2 regions of the Paenibacillus sp. J22R232 genome follow, and region 2 is predicted to be linked to the other one. Evidence: a T-box and tRNA genes for the amino acid it is inferred to sense, from the RefSeq annotation. Region 2 holds a T-box; the other holds one or more tRNA genes.
The links. The T-box of region 2 lies ahead of AC0YN3_RS12840 (valine--tRNA ligase). A T-box ahead of a tRNA ligase gene usually reads a tRNA of that ligase, here a tRNA-Val.
Positions count from the first base shown of each region.

Region 1: it has a tRNA-Val gene. The T-box ahead of AC0YN3_RS12840 (valine--tRNA ligase) is inferred to sense a tRNA for this amino acid. The anticodon was not compared.

Region 1 covers NZ_JBWDNK010000001.1:362,490-370,055, forward strand. The annotation lists gene AC0YN3_RS01730 (DNA cytosine methyltransferase) at 1-1,198, shown strand, start outside; gene AC0YN3_RS01735 (zinc-finger domain-containing protein) at 1,231-1,446, shown strand; gene AC0YN3_RS01740 (ASCH domain-containing protein) at 1,714-2,049, shown strand; gene AC0YN3_RS01745 (hypothetical protein) at 2,139-2,549, shown strand; gene AC0YN3_RS01750 (putative metallopeptidase) at 2,583-3,281, shown strand; gene AC0YN3_RS01755 (sigma factor-like helix-turn-helix DNA-binding protein) at 3,429-4,049, shown strand; gene AC0YN3_RS01760 (helix-turn-helix domain-containing protein) at 4,089-4,301, shown strand; tRNA gene AC0YN3_RS01765 (tRNA-Val) at 4,460-4,532, opposite strand; gene AC0YN3_RS01770 (aspartyl-phosphate phosphatase Spo0E family protein) at 4,576-4,743, opposite strand; gene AC0YN3_RS01775 (YjfB family protein) at 4,979-5,152, opposite strand; gene AC0YN3_RS01780 (hypothetical protein) at 5,310-5,477, shown strand; gene AC0YN3_RS01785 (DUF3892 domain-containing protein) at 5,610-5,861, shown strand; gene AC0YN3_RS01790 (MBL fold metallo-hydrolase) at 5,940-6,668, opposite strand; gene AC0YN3_RS01795 (hypothetical protein) at 6,799-7,002, shown strand; gene AC0YN3_RS01800 (stalk domain-containing protein) at 7,172-7,566, shown strand, end outside.
Region 2 covers NZ_JBWDNK010000003.1:414,046-421,611, forward strand. The annotation lists gene hemB (porphobilinogen synthase) at 1-583, shown strand, start outside; gene hemL (glutamate-1-semialdehyde 2,1-aminomutase) at 588-1,889, shown strand; gene AC0YN3_RS12830 (RluA family pseudouridine synthase) at 1,913-2,923, shown strand; gene AC0YN3_RS12835 (LysM peptidoglycan-binding domain-containing protein) at 3,013-4,353, shown strand; T-box leader at 4,473-4,713, shown strand; gene AC0YN3_RS12840 (valine--tRNA ligase) at 4,771-7,413, shown strand; gene AC0YN3_RS12845 (bifunctional folylpolyglutamate synthase/dihydrofolate synthase) at 7,444-7,566, shown strand, end outside.

The DNA.
Region 1 (7,566 bases), on a different contig from region 2:
TGCTTGTGATTATGGTGCACCGACAATTCGTAAACGGTTATTCTTGATTGCTCGCTGCGATGGTAAGCCCATTGTATGGCCGGAGCCAACACACGGAGCACCGGACAGCCCGGAAGTGCAAGAAGGCAAAAGAGAGCCGTGGAAAACGGCAGCCGACATCATAGATTGGTCAATTCCTTGCCTTAGTATCTTTGACAGAAAAAAACCGCTCGCAGAGAACACGCAGCGCCGGATCGCCCGTGGCATTGAGAAATTCGTAATTAATAACCCGAAGCCATTTATCATCAAGGTCAATCACCAAGGCGAGCAGTTTAGAGGCCAAGACATTGATGAGCCGCTCCAGACTATCACCGCAAAAAATGGTTGGGGCGTTGTGACCCCATTCGTTGCCCGCATCGGTCAGACCGGATTCGGCGGGGATCGGATGCAATACTCAGCGGAGCAGCCGCGTACTACTGTGACCACTAAGGCGGAGCATCTGCTGGTGAGCCCTACACTCATACAAATGGGTTACGGGGAAAGGCCGGGACAGGAGCCGAGAATATTGGACCTTGAGAAGCCGGTCGGCACGGTTACCGCAGGTGGTAACAAATTTGCACTGGCTGCTGCCTTTCTCGCAAAGCATTATGGTGGGAATTACAACGGACTAGGCAATGACCTTGAAGAACCACTTTCCACTGTTACAACGGTTGATCATAACGCTTTGGTCACAAGTCACCTCGTTAAGCTTCGTGGGACATGCAAGGACGGGCAAGAGGTGACGGAGCCGATGCCGACAATCACTGCAGGCGGCCTGCATATTGGAGAGGTTAGATCATTCCTAATTGCTTACTACGGCAGCAGTGTTGGGCAAGACCTTAACGACCCATTACAGACCGTTGTGACGAAAGACAGGTTCGGGCTTGTGAAGATTGAGGGAATTGATTATCAAATCGTAGATATCGGCATGAGGATGCTAAAGCCGCATGAGTTGTTCGCCGCTCAAGGATTCCCGAGCAATTATATTATCGACAAGTACGAGGATGGATCGCCAGTATCGCAGGCCGAGCAGGTTAACCGCTGCGGCAATTCGGTTTCTCCGAAAATGTCTGAAGTGCTTACAAAGGCGAATGTGCCGGAGCATTGCGCCGGATCCGGAAACGCTCTGAAATTTGAGCGGTATGCAGAAGCTGCGGGCCAGCTGCAGTTATCTATGTGAGGTGATTATACGTGATCTTACGTGATCAAGTGATGCGACAAATAGGTAAACTGCTTGACGGCAAGTGCGATGGGTGCCCGCAACTAAAGGAATTGAATAGGATTCATGGACATTCAACATCTCATATTGACGGGTACTGCCAGCGAACGTGTGAAGTCGGCATGCAGCTGAAAAGTTTGGGCAAGCAACTTAACTCTTCGCTTAATCCTCGGGTGGAGTTAGCGTTTGATGATGATGTATCTGCATGAATAACGAGGATCATGAGGAGGATAGCCTAAAACTTTTTAAGGTGCAAATGATCCGTAACGAGTGATATACGCTAATACAAATAATCCGGCGAAAAAAAGAACAAAAAATGCCCCTAATAAGATTGCTATTATGTTCATTATTTTCTGCATGTTGACTCACTCCTTTTCTTTCTAACGATACAACAGTCTTTTAAAGGAAGTGAGTACCATCTTTATATAGTACCGTGAATATAAAGCTTGAATATTGAGATGTATGGGAGGTGTAGCATGAAAGGATTGATTATCAAATCGCCATGGATCGAGAAGATACTAGCAGGCGAGAAAGTCTGGGAGATAAGAGGTTCAAACACGAATATCCGTGGAACCATCGCTCTTATAAAAAGCGGAAGTGGAATGATATATGGAACAGTTGTATTAACGAATTGTTTCCAAGTTACTCAAGAAGCAATGTATCAGGGATTTAAAAATCATCGTATAAGTGCAGATTATGATATTCCATACAAAAAATGCTATGCGTGGGAGCTGAGTTCACCAGTAATCTACCCTGAGCAAATACCTTATAAGCATCCACAGGGGGCAGTTATTTGGGTGAACATATCATGAATAAGCAAATACAAGAGCAACATATATTTTTTTGTTAAAAAACCGAACATATGTGCTGGATTTATCAAGTGAGGAGGCAAACATCCGGAATGTACTACATCAGTGAATTACAAGAAAAAATCGTTTTGGCGCTCCGAGAGCACCCTGGCTCCAGCTACGCCAAAATGGTTAAAATAACTGGTTTGCCACATGGCGGAGTAGATGAAAAGGTAAAAAAGTTATTGGCGAAAGGAATTGTTAGCAGAGAAGGAAGGCTGCGGCATTATAGGTTATTCGCTTCAGATGATCCATACGAGGTTACCGAAGGCGGGAAAAGGCCCAAAGTACCAAAAGGTATTATAGCTGATCCCGCTCTACAAGAAGCTGCAGCATTTCAACTAAGTGACGATCAACTCTTTTATATCAAAAATCATAAGGACCTCCCGCGAAGCGAGTTAGCTCGCAGGCTTGGGATCAGTAAGCTAGAGCTTAATTTTGCATTGGATCAAAAACGAAAGTAATTATTCCAAATTCTAAATCGAGGAGCGATATAGATGGCAAAGAAAGCAAAGACGGAAAAGTTTCATTCGGAGGCAGAACCGGCAGTATACACACTTCTGAACAGCGTGATGGAGAAGCATCACAAGCATTTCAGGGATTCTGAATTCCTGATTCTTTTCAAACACGGAGGCTGGATGTCTCGTGGCAGAACGGCATTCGCTAGATTCAAGGTTCTTGCTGACGACATGCGCCGGACGCTCGATAAGGATGCGGTACTATACATTAACTGCGATGTATGGCGCAAGATGACGGAGCCGCAGCAACGCTATTTCTTGGATGAGGCCTTTCTTGGGTTGGATTTTAAAACAAATGCCAAAGGCGATACACTCGAACATCCTGGAGATGGCCGCGTGCTTCTCAAACTAGTACCGCCTGACCTTGAGGCCTTTGTCGAGGCAATTAAGCGTCATGGCCCCATTGCCGAGGATGTAAAGCGGCTGCTCAAAGGTTTGAAGGATCTCGGGCAAATGACGATCGAAGATGTGAAAGAGGAACCGCCGGCGCCGCCGCATGAGGGGATAAAAGTAGTAATCGGCAGTGACGGAGTAGTGGAAGGCGTCGAAGATGAAAACCAGCTAACGCTCGAAGAAGCTGCTGCAGCTGCCGAAGCTGCACAAAATGATCCTATGCATAGAGTTAAAGGCGATTCCGCTCCCGATCCAGACGAACAGGAGGACGATGATCTCGAATGAGAAGGAAACGAGATAATCTGAAGCACGGTCTAAACGGACTGTTTTATGGAATGATCTGGGTCGGCGTCTATCTATTAATCGAAGCACTTATTAAATAAGCATAAGCCCCGGTTTGTCCGGGGCAATCCCACAAAGGGGCGTGGCAAGGTGGGGAAAAAGGATTTTATACCGGATTTGGACGAACGGGGCTTTATGCTCCACTTAGAAGATCTGAAGAAATCGTATAGAGCAACGCTTAATTTTTGGTCTGCTAAAAGAAAAGACCTTGAAGATGAGCTACAATCAAAAACAAACACTTTAATCGAATTGCTCCCTAAAAAGGAACATAAAGCCGAACGCTTGCGCTTACGCAACGAATTCCCTGATTTACATGAGCGCATCAAGGATATAAAAGAAGTCACTTCTGATTTGAATTATGCAATCAATTGGCTCCATAGTGGCCGAGAGCCCGGCACGAAACGCGGTGTAGATCGAAGGAGCGTTTATCAAAACACTGTGCTGCTTGATCCAATGATTATGGCCGCGTATGCAAACCCGAGTAATAGCCGGAGTGGTAGCTCATTGACTGAAGACGAAAAGACATCTCTTAGGGAGGTACTGGAGATTCTTAGCCCGCAAGAAAAAGAATGCTACGTGATGGCACATGGACATTGTATACCCCAGCAGCAGATCGCACGCTTGATGAATCTCTCTGAGGGCACTGTCGCAACGTATATCAAACGCGCACATGATAAAGTTTCGGCTGGGTGGCAAGGGACTTTGTTCTAATTTTGTATTTGTTAATATAATTAAAGGGAGATGGCGATAATGGAAAGCATTAAGCAAAAAGAATCGCTTGAAGTTATAGATATACAAAACATTTTAAATTGTGGTCGTCGTCAAGCGTATGAATTAGTGAATTCGGGACAATTCCATGTAGTGCGAGTTGGAACCAAAATAAAAGTTTCCAAGCGTCTTTTTTTCGAGTGGTATGAGGGTAAGGACTTCACGGAATGGTTAGACAGGAAGGGACGGGCTTAAAAGCCTGGCTCTTTTTTTGGCACCACATACACTTTAGTTGAGTGCAGGGCACCAATCCGGCACCAATTTTAAATATCAGCCAAAATAATTAATGACGTATAAAAAGAAAAAAAGCCATGAGCCCAGTGTTTACAAGGCTTCATGGCTTTTTTATTAAATGATCTGAACAGGGTTCGAACCTGTGACCCCTACCCTGTCAAGATAGTGCTCTCCCAGCTGAGCTACCAGATCATATTAGCGACAATTAATAATATATCAGGGTGAAGCAGAGAAGTCAACACTTATTATTTGCCAATGCCCAGGAATATTCATTGAGGAGACGATCCAGCTCTTGGCTGATCTTAACGACAGCTTGATCGGTGAAATTATTGCAAGCTTCAAATAATCGTATCATTTCTGCTCGAAGTTCTTCAATTTTTTGCTGGTAAAAACCGTGTTCCATGACAATCCCTCCAACTTTTCATTTGTTAAGACAAGAATAAACGAAGGTTGTTAGAATTTTTCCAAAATGCAATTAGATTAATGTTAGTTTTTCGAACATTGCGCTAGCTTGCAGCCTTCGTATGAGATTAACTACACGGTTTAGACTATTCTGAAACAACTTCAGAATGACTAATCTGTAACTTTAAGGAAATATGAGCGAAATTCAATCGGGTTTTGCTTCGTACATTTGAAGTTTAAACACGAATATCAATCGTTTGTCCAAGGTTTGGCTGTGCGCTTTTCAGCATGTTCACAATATCTTGTCCTTGCTGCGTAGCCTGTTCTTTCGCTAGAGATAACACTTGGATGCTGGCTGAAAGTGCTAAACTGTTATGATTCATGATGATAGATGTTGCTGCGATATCCATTTCACACCTCCTACTTAAGTTATCGGCATGAAGGAGGAACTTTTTTACATGTAAGGTATAATTAAAGTCGTTTTATCGGATTGCGAGCTTGTTTTCGTATACTAAAGTCGAAATGATCGGCATACCTTTAAAGAAAGAGCGCGGGAGGCGGTTTCTGTTGGCTGCAGAGTATGCCTATTTAGCCCTCTGGCTATTAGGGATGTTTGGCATTATCGGATTAGTTATCGGTGCCGTGGCGAAGTTTGCCATGGAGGATTCATTATCGCATGACGAGCAATTCGTATGGAGAAGGCGGCTGCCGGCAGATGCAATAAAAAGGAAATAAAACCAAGGAACCGGCTTAAGCCTCCAAATAGGCAAGCCGGTTTTTTTTATTCGTCTCGTGCATAATAATCCTCTACGAATGGGAACGATATAGATTGGCTTCAACAACTTGAATAGAAGAGAGGTATTCACGATGAACGATTTGAATGGCGGTCAGAATGCGAGAGAGCATATTGTAGCTGTGCAAAAGGATGGAGACGGAGATCTTACAGCCTTCAAAACAAGCAGCGGAAGAGTTCTTGATTATGGAACGGCACTTCAAGAAGTACAAGCCGGCAATATTGCAGGGGTGAATACGTTTAAAGGCAGGGACGGAGAGTTTTATATCCGAGGCGACGCAGATGGAGATCCGACTAACAATCTGGACCAGCTTCCTCTTTTTTAAGCGAAGTAGTTAATGCTATTAAATATAGGGACGCAACACCACAAAAAAGGCGCTTGCATGCAAGCGCCTTTTTTTCGTTTAAGCGAGCTCGTAAGTGACATGCTGTTCGACGACTCGCATGAGACCGGTACGACCCGCGTGCTGATCGATCGCGTCTCCATAATGCATCAGCCAGGTTTTTTGCTGGATTGCATCAGGAAGACTGAGCAGTTCATCCAAAGTGGCATGAACGACACCAGGCGCTTCTAGCTGACAATCGTGGTAAATCGTTGACACGCCTCCATCAACCAATTGCTGCAGGAGCTCTGGATCAAATCGCATATCTGCCGTATAAAAGAAGTTTCCGTTAAATAGGAAGGAGTAGCTCGGTTTGTTAGGTATATGCTTGGTTTGGATCAGCTTAACCTTAAGTCCAGGAAATAGCTCGTTTTCTATATCCGGCTTTAGCGGGCGGACCTCGAAGAAATCTTCGAGGCGTTCAAGAGGCCCCTGCGTTAATCCGCCGCGCAAGGTCTGCTCCCAGAGGGGCTCGACAAGCGTTTCCGCAATATAGAGAACGGGTTTGCGATTATATTTGAACATCATCTGGAACGCATATTCCTCCAACCCGCCGACATGGTCTCCATGAATGTGGCTGATTAACACCGCGTCAAGCTCGTGAAAAGATATGCCTTGCTGATGAATTGCCTTCGGCAGCGTAATGCCGCAATCTACAAGCAGCCGAAAGCCGTTTACTTCAATAAGGCCATTGTTATTATCGTATTTTTTGGCAAAAGCACTGCCTGTTCCAATCATTGTTATGTTCATGCCAGTACCCCCTCATCATTCCACATGTTTAATGTACCAAATTTTTCATGCTCCTGACAATTGCTGATGCACATTCGCCCTTCATTACATACAATGCTAAAGCGATACGCATAGTGGAGGCGAATGAAGGATGAGCAAAGGTAAAGGTAAAGTTGCTAAGAAAAAACAGCCTGCAAGCGACCGGAAACAATACAATTACAAGCTTGTACTCTCGGATACGTGCGCGGTTTGCAAAACACCCTGTGCAAGAGGCATGAATTATTTGGCCAGAATGAGAACGGCTGGCTCGGTCGGGAAGGGCGTTCCTTGCGTACTGACGAGAACCTTCGGGTAATGACGAGAAATAATCATTTGTATTTCCCAGGCAAGCGCAGGTTTCAACATCATTTGACAGCGTTGGTCCTCTAGCACTAGCGGCAAAATAGTTTGTTCTCCCGCGCAACTTTGCCTGGATTTCTGAGTATAACCTTTCATCCAGGCTATCGGATGGAGGGCTTACAACTATGAAACTCAGAAAAGTTGGCATTCTGCTTCTGCTGTTGTCAGTGTGGGGCGGTACCATGATGTTTGCGGATTCCGCATCTCAGAAGGTACGCGTCATTATTAACGGTTCAGAGCAGGATGACGGCGGATTAATTGCAGAGAACAAAACCTACTTGCCGCTTCGTCAACTAGCTACTTCGATGCAAGCTATCGTCGAATGGGATAATCAAAGCAAACGGGCCACGGTATATAAGCCAAATGTCCATATGTTCTTATTCCAGAATAATGCGGTATTCGGCAATGTAGCCAAAGGCTATCAAGGAAAGTTTAAAGTTTTTGCGCAAATTGATAATTTGAAAACAGATGTTACAGCCGTTAAGGTATCGATATTCGATCCGAACGGGAAAGAAAAAGT
Region 2 (7,566 bases):
CGGCATTGCGGAAGTGGATAACGATTCCTCCTTGGACCTGCTTGTGCAGACAGCGGTATCGCAAGCCGAGGCTGGCGCCGATATTATTGCGCCATCGAATATGATGGACGGCTTTGTGCTGGCGATTCGTCAAGGTCTTGATGACGCTGGCTTCAGCGATGTGCCGATCATGTCGTATTCCGTGAAGTTTTCGTCTGCGTATTACGGGCCTTTCCGTGATGCTGCCCATTCCGCGCCTCAATTCGGAGACCGCAAAACGTATCAAATGGATCCGGCAAACGGTCGCGAGGCGCTGCGCGAAGCGGAGACCGATATTGCGGAAGGCGCCGACATGCTCATGGTTAAGCCGGCTTTGGCATATTTGGACATCGTGAGGCAGCTTAAGGATAAATACCACTTGCCTGTCGTCGCGTATAACGTAAGCGCGGAATATTCAATGGTCAAAGCGGCTGCAGCCAATGGCTGGATCGACGAGAAATCGATTGTGCTGGAGACGCTGCTTGGGATGAAGCGGGCAGGCGCGGATCTGATCATTACGTATCATGCAAAGGATGCGGCACGCTGGTTGAAGGGAGAGGTATAAGCAAATGAGTGAAAAGTCGAACCTAAGAAATGACTCGCGCTCGGTAGAGGCTTTCGCAAGAGCGAAGAAGGTCATTCCCGGCGGAGTGAACAGCCCGGTGCGGGCATTCAAGTCGGTGGGCTTAAATCCTGTCTATATGGAGCGCGGACAAGGAAGCCGCATTTATGATATCGACGGCAACAGCTATATTGATTACGTGGCTTCATGGGGGCCGCTCATTATGGGACATGCCCACCCTGAGGTTATTGAAGCGATTAAGCGAACGGCGGAGAAGGGGACAAGCTTCGGTGCTCCTACAGAGCTGGAGACGCTCATGGCTGAGCTCGTTTGCGAACGGGTGCCCTCCGTTGATATCGTCCGTATGGTTAACTCCGGCACGGAAGCAACGATGAGCGCAATTAGACTTGCCAGGGGCTACACGAAACGCAACAAAATATTGAAATTCGAAGGCTCCTACCACGGTCATTCGGATAGCTTGCTAATCAAAGCAGGGTCGGGTGTTGCCACTCTCGGCTTGCCTGACAGTCCGGGCGTTCCCGAGCATGTCGCGTCTCATACGATTACGGTTCCATACAATGATATCGAATCGGTAAAGCTGGCTTTTGAAAAATTCGGCGAAGAAATTGCCTGCGTTATCGTAGAGCCCGTTGCCGGCAATATGGGCGTTGTTCCTCCCTTGCCAGGTTTTCTTCAGGGACTGCGCGACGTGACGACCCAATACGGAACCGTGCTTATTTTTGATGAGGTTATGACCGGTTTCCGCGTGGGCTACAGCTGTGCGCAGGGGCTTTATGACATTAAGCCGGATCTGACCTGCTTCGGCAAGGTCATCGGCGGTGGCTTGCCCGTAGGCGCATACGGCGGCAAACGTGAGCTGATGGAACTGATTGCGCCTAGCGGACCCATTTATCAGGCGGGTACGCTGTCGGGCAACCCGCTTGCGATGGCTGCAGGCTTTGCGACGCTAAGCTTGCTGACACCTCAGGTTTATGAGCTGCTGGAGCGCCAAGCGGTAAGACTGCATCTCGGCTTTGAATCCAATGCCCGCAAGCTTGGCATTCCGAGCACGATTAACCGCGTAGGCTCCATGGTATGTCCGTTCTTCACCGAGACGACGGTTATCAATTTCGAGACTGCCAAAACATCGGATCTGGAAAGATTCAAGGCGTATTTTGCTTCGATGCTTGATCTGGGCATTAGCGTGGCTCCATCCCAATTTGAAGGCATGTTTGTATCGGCCGTTCATACCGATGAGGATATCGATGCTACGGTGGAGGCGCATCACGCCGCATTAAGCCGTTTATAGGGTTATGAATAGGAGGAACGGGAATGGTTGATGGTCGTGTAAAGAGGAACGGCAAGTGGCTTGAGCTGGACGATGCAGCTCTCCGGGCCATAGCCGCTGCTCCAGCTCCAGCCATTGATCCCCCTTCGGAGAAAGGTCCGGCGGCAACGCCGGAGCTGTCACAGCCTCGGGCTGGCAGTCATCCGCATATCGTGCGGCAGTGGCTGCTGGCCCGTTCCTTTTTTCCGCAGAAGTGGGTTAATCGGTTATTTTCAGTCGGCGGGATTCGCTGGGAAGGCGATGTGCTTCAACTGCTCGCGTTCCCTCCGGTAGATCCGCGCAGTGACGCCGTCTACCGAAATATCCGTTTGGATTCGATTGAGCCCCTGCCTAAGGTGCTTTACGAGGATGAGTTCTGCATCGTCTTTGACAAGCCTGCAGGAATGGCTGTCCATGGCTCTTCCCCAGGACAAGCCGGCACATTGGATGATGCGGCGGCCAGGCATCTCTTGGCACAAGGCGATCCGTTAAACGTTCGCCATATCCATAGACTCGATGACGATACGTCGGGTCCGGTTCTCTATGCCAAAAACGATTTGGCGCAGTGGAAGCTCGACGAGTCTATGCGGGCAAAGTCGATTGACAGGCATTATATCGCCGTTGTGCACGGGCAGCTATCCAAAGCCAAAGGCAAGATCGATGCTCCGATTGGCAAGGACAGGCATCACCGTTCAAGAAGGCGGGTATCCGATCAAGGAGATGAGGCGATTAGCCATTATGAGGTGATAGTCTCGAATGCCGAAATGTCGCTGATCCGCGTTAAGCTGGAGACGGGACGCACGCATCAAATACGCGTCCATCTAAGTTACATCGGCCACCCGCTGGTGGGAGATAGCTTATACGGCGGAGATACCCGTTTGCTAGGCCACCAAGCGCTGCATGGGGAAAAGCTGGTATTCGCCCATCCTTGGACAGACCAGGCCATGGAAATCGCTTCGCCATGGCCGCAGTGGCTGGCTCACCTGTCGGGAAAGATGCCGGCACGACCAAAATGATAGTCATGCTCCAGCTTCTCCTACCATATAGATAAGTAGTGAATGTAAAGTTAGACCAAGCATTCAGTAGGAGAGGGGAGGACTTTAGCGTGTCGGATCAAACGAACGGATTACGCTTTGACGTGTATGAGCGCGTCCATTTGCCCGATGATGTTGCGGCAATTGACGAGCTGGAGGAAATCGAGCTTGTTCCCCGCATTCAGGTTATCGACCAGGGGGATCATGCTGTGCTTAGAGGGCAGCTTCTTCTGAGCGGTGTGTATCGGAGTCAAACCGATTCCGAGAATTCACTCACGCTTGAGCACTGGATACCGGTTGAAATAACGCTGCCAATGAACCGGATATCGCGGCTGGATGACATTTCGATCGAGATCGATAATTTCGATGTGGATTTATTGTCGGCGCGAACGCTGAACATTACGGGCGTATTATCGCTGCGGGGCATTTCTGCCCAGCCTGTTTTGGAGCAGGAGGAAATCTGGCGCGAGGAACCGTTCACCGTCGTGCATCAACGTGAAATGTACGAGGAGCGCGTTCCGGAAGCGCATGATGGACAGAATGCGGCGATTGAAACGCCGTACATACCAGCAGAAGAGCTATACGGCAGGCAAGAGGAAATTGCTTATGAACAGCAGGAAGAGCAGACGGACGAATCGGAGGCGATCGTTACGATTTCTTCCGTTGCTTCGGATACCGGCTGGAGCTCTTCGCAGCTGTTTGCGAATCCGAAGCAGCAGGCGGAAGAAGATGCCGGACCTGCGGAGGATGAGCGGGAAATAACGTTAGCCTCGCAGCAGTTCGCGAGCGAAGGCTGGCTCACAACGTCATCGGCGTATGCGAATGCGAACGCAAGCTTCGCGCAGCCGGTTGAAGGGTCATCCGAGCCGTCGGAGCAAGAACGTATCGCATTTGCAGAATCGGAAGCATTGGCAGAGGAAGAAGCGGAAGCATTGGCAGAAGCAGAGGCAGAGGAAGAAGCGAAAGCTTCATCCGAGCCGACCGAAGCAGCATTGCCTCCGCAGCGAGTCGAGCCCGAACCTGAAAAGCAAGAGCTGCGGATCGCTTTCAATGGCAAGCAGCCTCAAGACGGGGCAGGCACGCCGCCGGACGTCGGAATACTGACCTTGCTGCAAACAAGCAGGCGCGAGCAAGCAGCCCGCGAGGCTGCCGAGCAGGTGGTTGCGCAGCAGCGGGCGGATGAGGAAGCTAGGGTGCAAGCGTCAGGCGACGAGATTGAATGGAAGAACCTGTTCCTCGGGAAACGATCGGAGGACACGGAATTCCGCAAAATCAGGATGTGCATCGTGCAGCGCGACGAGACGCTCGACGTCATTGCTTCTCGCTATAGCCTAAACCCGAGAGAAATCGTCATTTACAACCGATTGGAAGATTCAGGAGTATCGGAAGGACAGCTATTGTATATTCCATAATGCGTTGCTTGGCGGAAATGCCCTTGTTGCTCAAAAAAATGAGCGATAAGGGCATTTCTTGCGTTAGTTTGGTTGACTCAGCTTTGTAAGAAAGGTATGATTAAAGATATATATGCGTTATAACGACATTGAAGGGGAATAGTAGACAGCAAAGCCTTCAGAGAGTGGAACCGTTACGCTGAGAGGTTCCGCAGGAAGTGACTGCTACGAGTCGCCCCGGAGTTGCCTGAGCCAAGTGGGTGCAACCTGTGCCCTACCGAATTCAGGCCGGCTACAGCCGTTATCTGTTTGAGTGCCATGCGTATTTCGTTCGCGTGGAACAAAGGTGGTACCACGGAAGCTAAACCTTTCGTCCTTTATGTTGAGGGCGGCAGGTTTTTTTTGTGTTTGTAGATCGATTTATGGAGGATGGAACGAATGTCAGAAAATCAAACGACAACTGCAATGCCAACAACCTATGATCCGAAGGCAGCTGAGCAGAAATGGTACGATTACTGGATGCAGGGGAAATTTTTTGAAGCGGGCAAGCGCCCGGACGCGGAGACGTATACGATTGTTATCCCGCCTCCAAACGTAACGGGCATGCTTCATATCGGTCATGCGCTAGATTTCACGCTGCAGGATATTTTGATTAGGACGAAGCGGATGCAAGGCTACGATGCGCTATGGCTGCCTGGCACGGATCACGCGGGCATCGCGACGCAGACGAGAGTAGAACAGAAGCTGCGCGAGCAAGGCGTGTCCCGTTACGATCTTGGACGCGAGGCGTTTTTGGAGAAGGTTTGGGAGTGGAAGGAAGAGTACGCGAACACCATCCGCGACCAATGGGCGAAGATGGGACTCTCCCTCGATTATTCGAGAGAACGTTTCACGCTCGATGAAGGCTTATCCAAAGCGGTACGCGAGGTTTTCGTAAAGCTGTACGAGAAAGGGCTCATTTACCGCGGCAAAAAAATTATCAACTGGGATCCGGCCGCACGCACGGCGCTTTCCGATATTGAGGTTGAGCATAAGGAAGTTAACGGACATCTGTACCATTTGAAGTACCCGCTCAAAGACGGATCGGGCTTTATCACGGTGGCAACGACCCGTCCGGAAACGATGCTTGGCGATACGGCGGTAGCCGTTCATCCCGAGGATGACCGCTATAAGCATATGATTGGGCAAATGATCGTGCTTCCGGTTGTCGGACGCGAGATTCCGATCATTGCCGATGAATACGTTGACAAAGAATTTGGCTCAGGAGCCGTGAAAATTACGCCGGCGCATGACCCGAACGACTTCGAGATGGGTGAGCGCCACAGCCTGCCTCAGATTATCGTTATGGACGAAACGGGCACGATGAACGCCGAAGCCGGTCCTTACCAAGGGCTTGACCGCGCGGATTGCCGCAAGCAGCTCGTTAAGGATTTGCAGGAGCAAGGCGTATGCGTCCACATCGAGGACCATGTGCATCAGGTTGGACACAGCGAGCGCAGCGGCGCCGTTGTCGAGCCGTATCTGTCGACGCAATGGTTCGTTGCGATGAAACCGCTCGCCGAAGCTGCGATTGCTGCCCAGAAGTCTGGGAAAGGCGTGAACTTCGTACCGGAACGGTTCGAGAAAATTTACTTGCACTGGATTGAGAACGTACGCGATTGGTGCATATCGAGGCAGCTATGGTGGGGTCATCGCATCCCGGCATGGTATGACGAGTCGACCGGCGAAATGCATGTGTCCCGCGAGGATATGGCAGGCGAGCATCTTAGCCAGGACAACGACGTGCTCGATACATGGTTCAGCTCGGCGCTTTGGCCGTTCTCTACGCTCGGCTGGCCGGATCAAACCGAGGACCTGAAACGCTTTTACCCCACGGACGTACTCGTAACGGGCTATGATATCATTTACTTCTGGGTTGCGCGCATGATCTTTACGGCGCTCGAATTTACGGAGCAATCACCATTCAAGGACGTATTGATCCACGGCCTCGTTCGCGATTCCGATGGCCAGAAGATGTCGAAATCGAAAGGCAACGGCGTTGACCCGCTCGAGGTTATCGAGAAGTACGGCGCAGATGCCATGCGGTACATGATCTCCACAAGCAGCACGCCGGGACAGGATCTGCGTTTCCGCTGGGAGAAGGTAGAGCAGGCCCGTAATTTCGCGAACAAAATATGGAACGCATCGCGCTTCGCCTTAATGAACCTGGAGGGCGTGGAAGCGGCCGACATCGACATTAAGGTAAGTCTTGGCACAGCGGACCGTTGGATTCTGCATCGCTTGAATGAGACCGTTCGCGATGTCACCCGCTTAATTGAAAGCTATGAGTTCGGCGAAACCGGGCGTATCCTGTATAACTTTATTTGGGATGACCTATGCGATTGGTATATCGAATTCGCAAAGCTCAGCCTTTACGGCACGGATGAAGCTGCCAAAAAAGCGACGCAGTCGGTGCTTGCTTACGTACTGGATCGCACGCAGCGCCTTATTCACCCGTTCATGCCATATATCAGCGAGGAAATTTGGCAGCATCTGCCGCATACTGGCGACACGATCACATTGGCCGAATGGCCGGTGTATGACACTGCCCTTGAAGCTCCGGATGCCGTTAAAGAAATGGAACTGCTGATGGAGATGATCCGTGCGGTACGCAACATCCGCGCTGAAGTAAACGTGCCGATGAGCAAAAAAATCGAGATGCTGATCAAGCCGTCCAGCGAGGCGGAAGCCGCTATTATGACCCGCAACGAAGAATTCATTAAGCGCTTCTGCGGTACGTCAAGCCTTGAAACGGGCTTGCATATCAGTGCGCCTGACAAAGCGATGACCGCGATCCTGACAGGCGCAGAGCTTTACCTGCCGCTCGCGGGACTGATCGATATCGAGCAGGAAATTGCGCGGCTTGAGAAGGAGCACCAGCATTTGAATGCTGAGGTTGATCGTATTGAGAAGAAGCTTGGCAACGAAGGTTTTGTCGCGAAGGCGCCAGCCAAGGTCATTGACGAAGAGCGTGCCAAAATGAACGATTATGCAGACAAACGCGACAAGGTGCTGGCTAGAATTGCGGAGCTGCGCGGTTAACGCTGCAAAACGGAAGAAGGAACGATTGGAATGACGAATCAACCATTTGAGCAGCGGCCGTCAGAGCCGCTGCAATCCTATAAGGAAGCCGTGGATTGGATAAATGGCTTAATTCCATTCGGCATACGTCCGGGCTTGGAACGGATCGAAAAG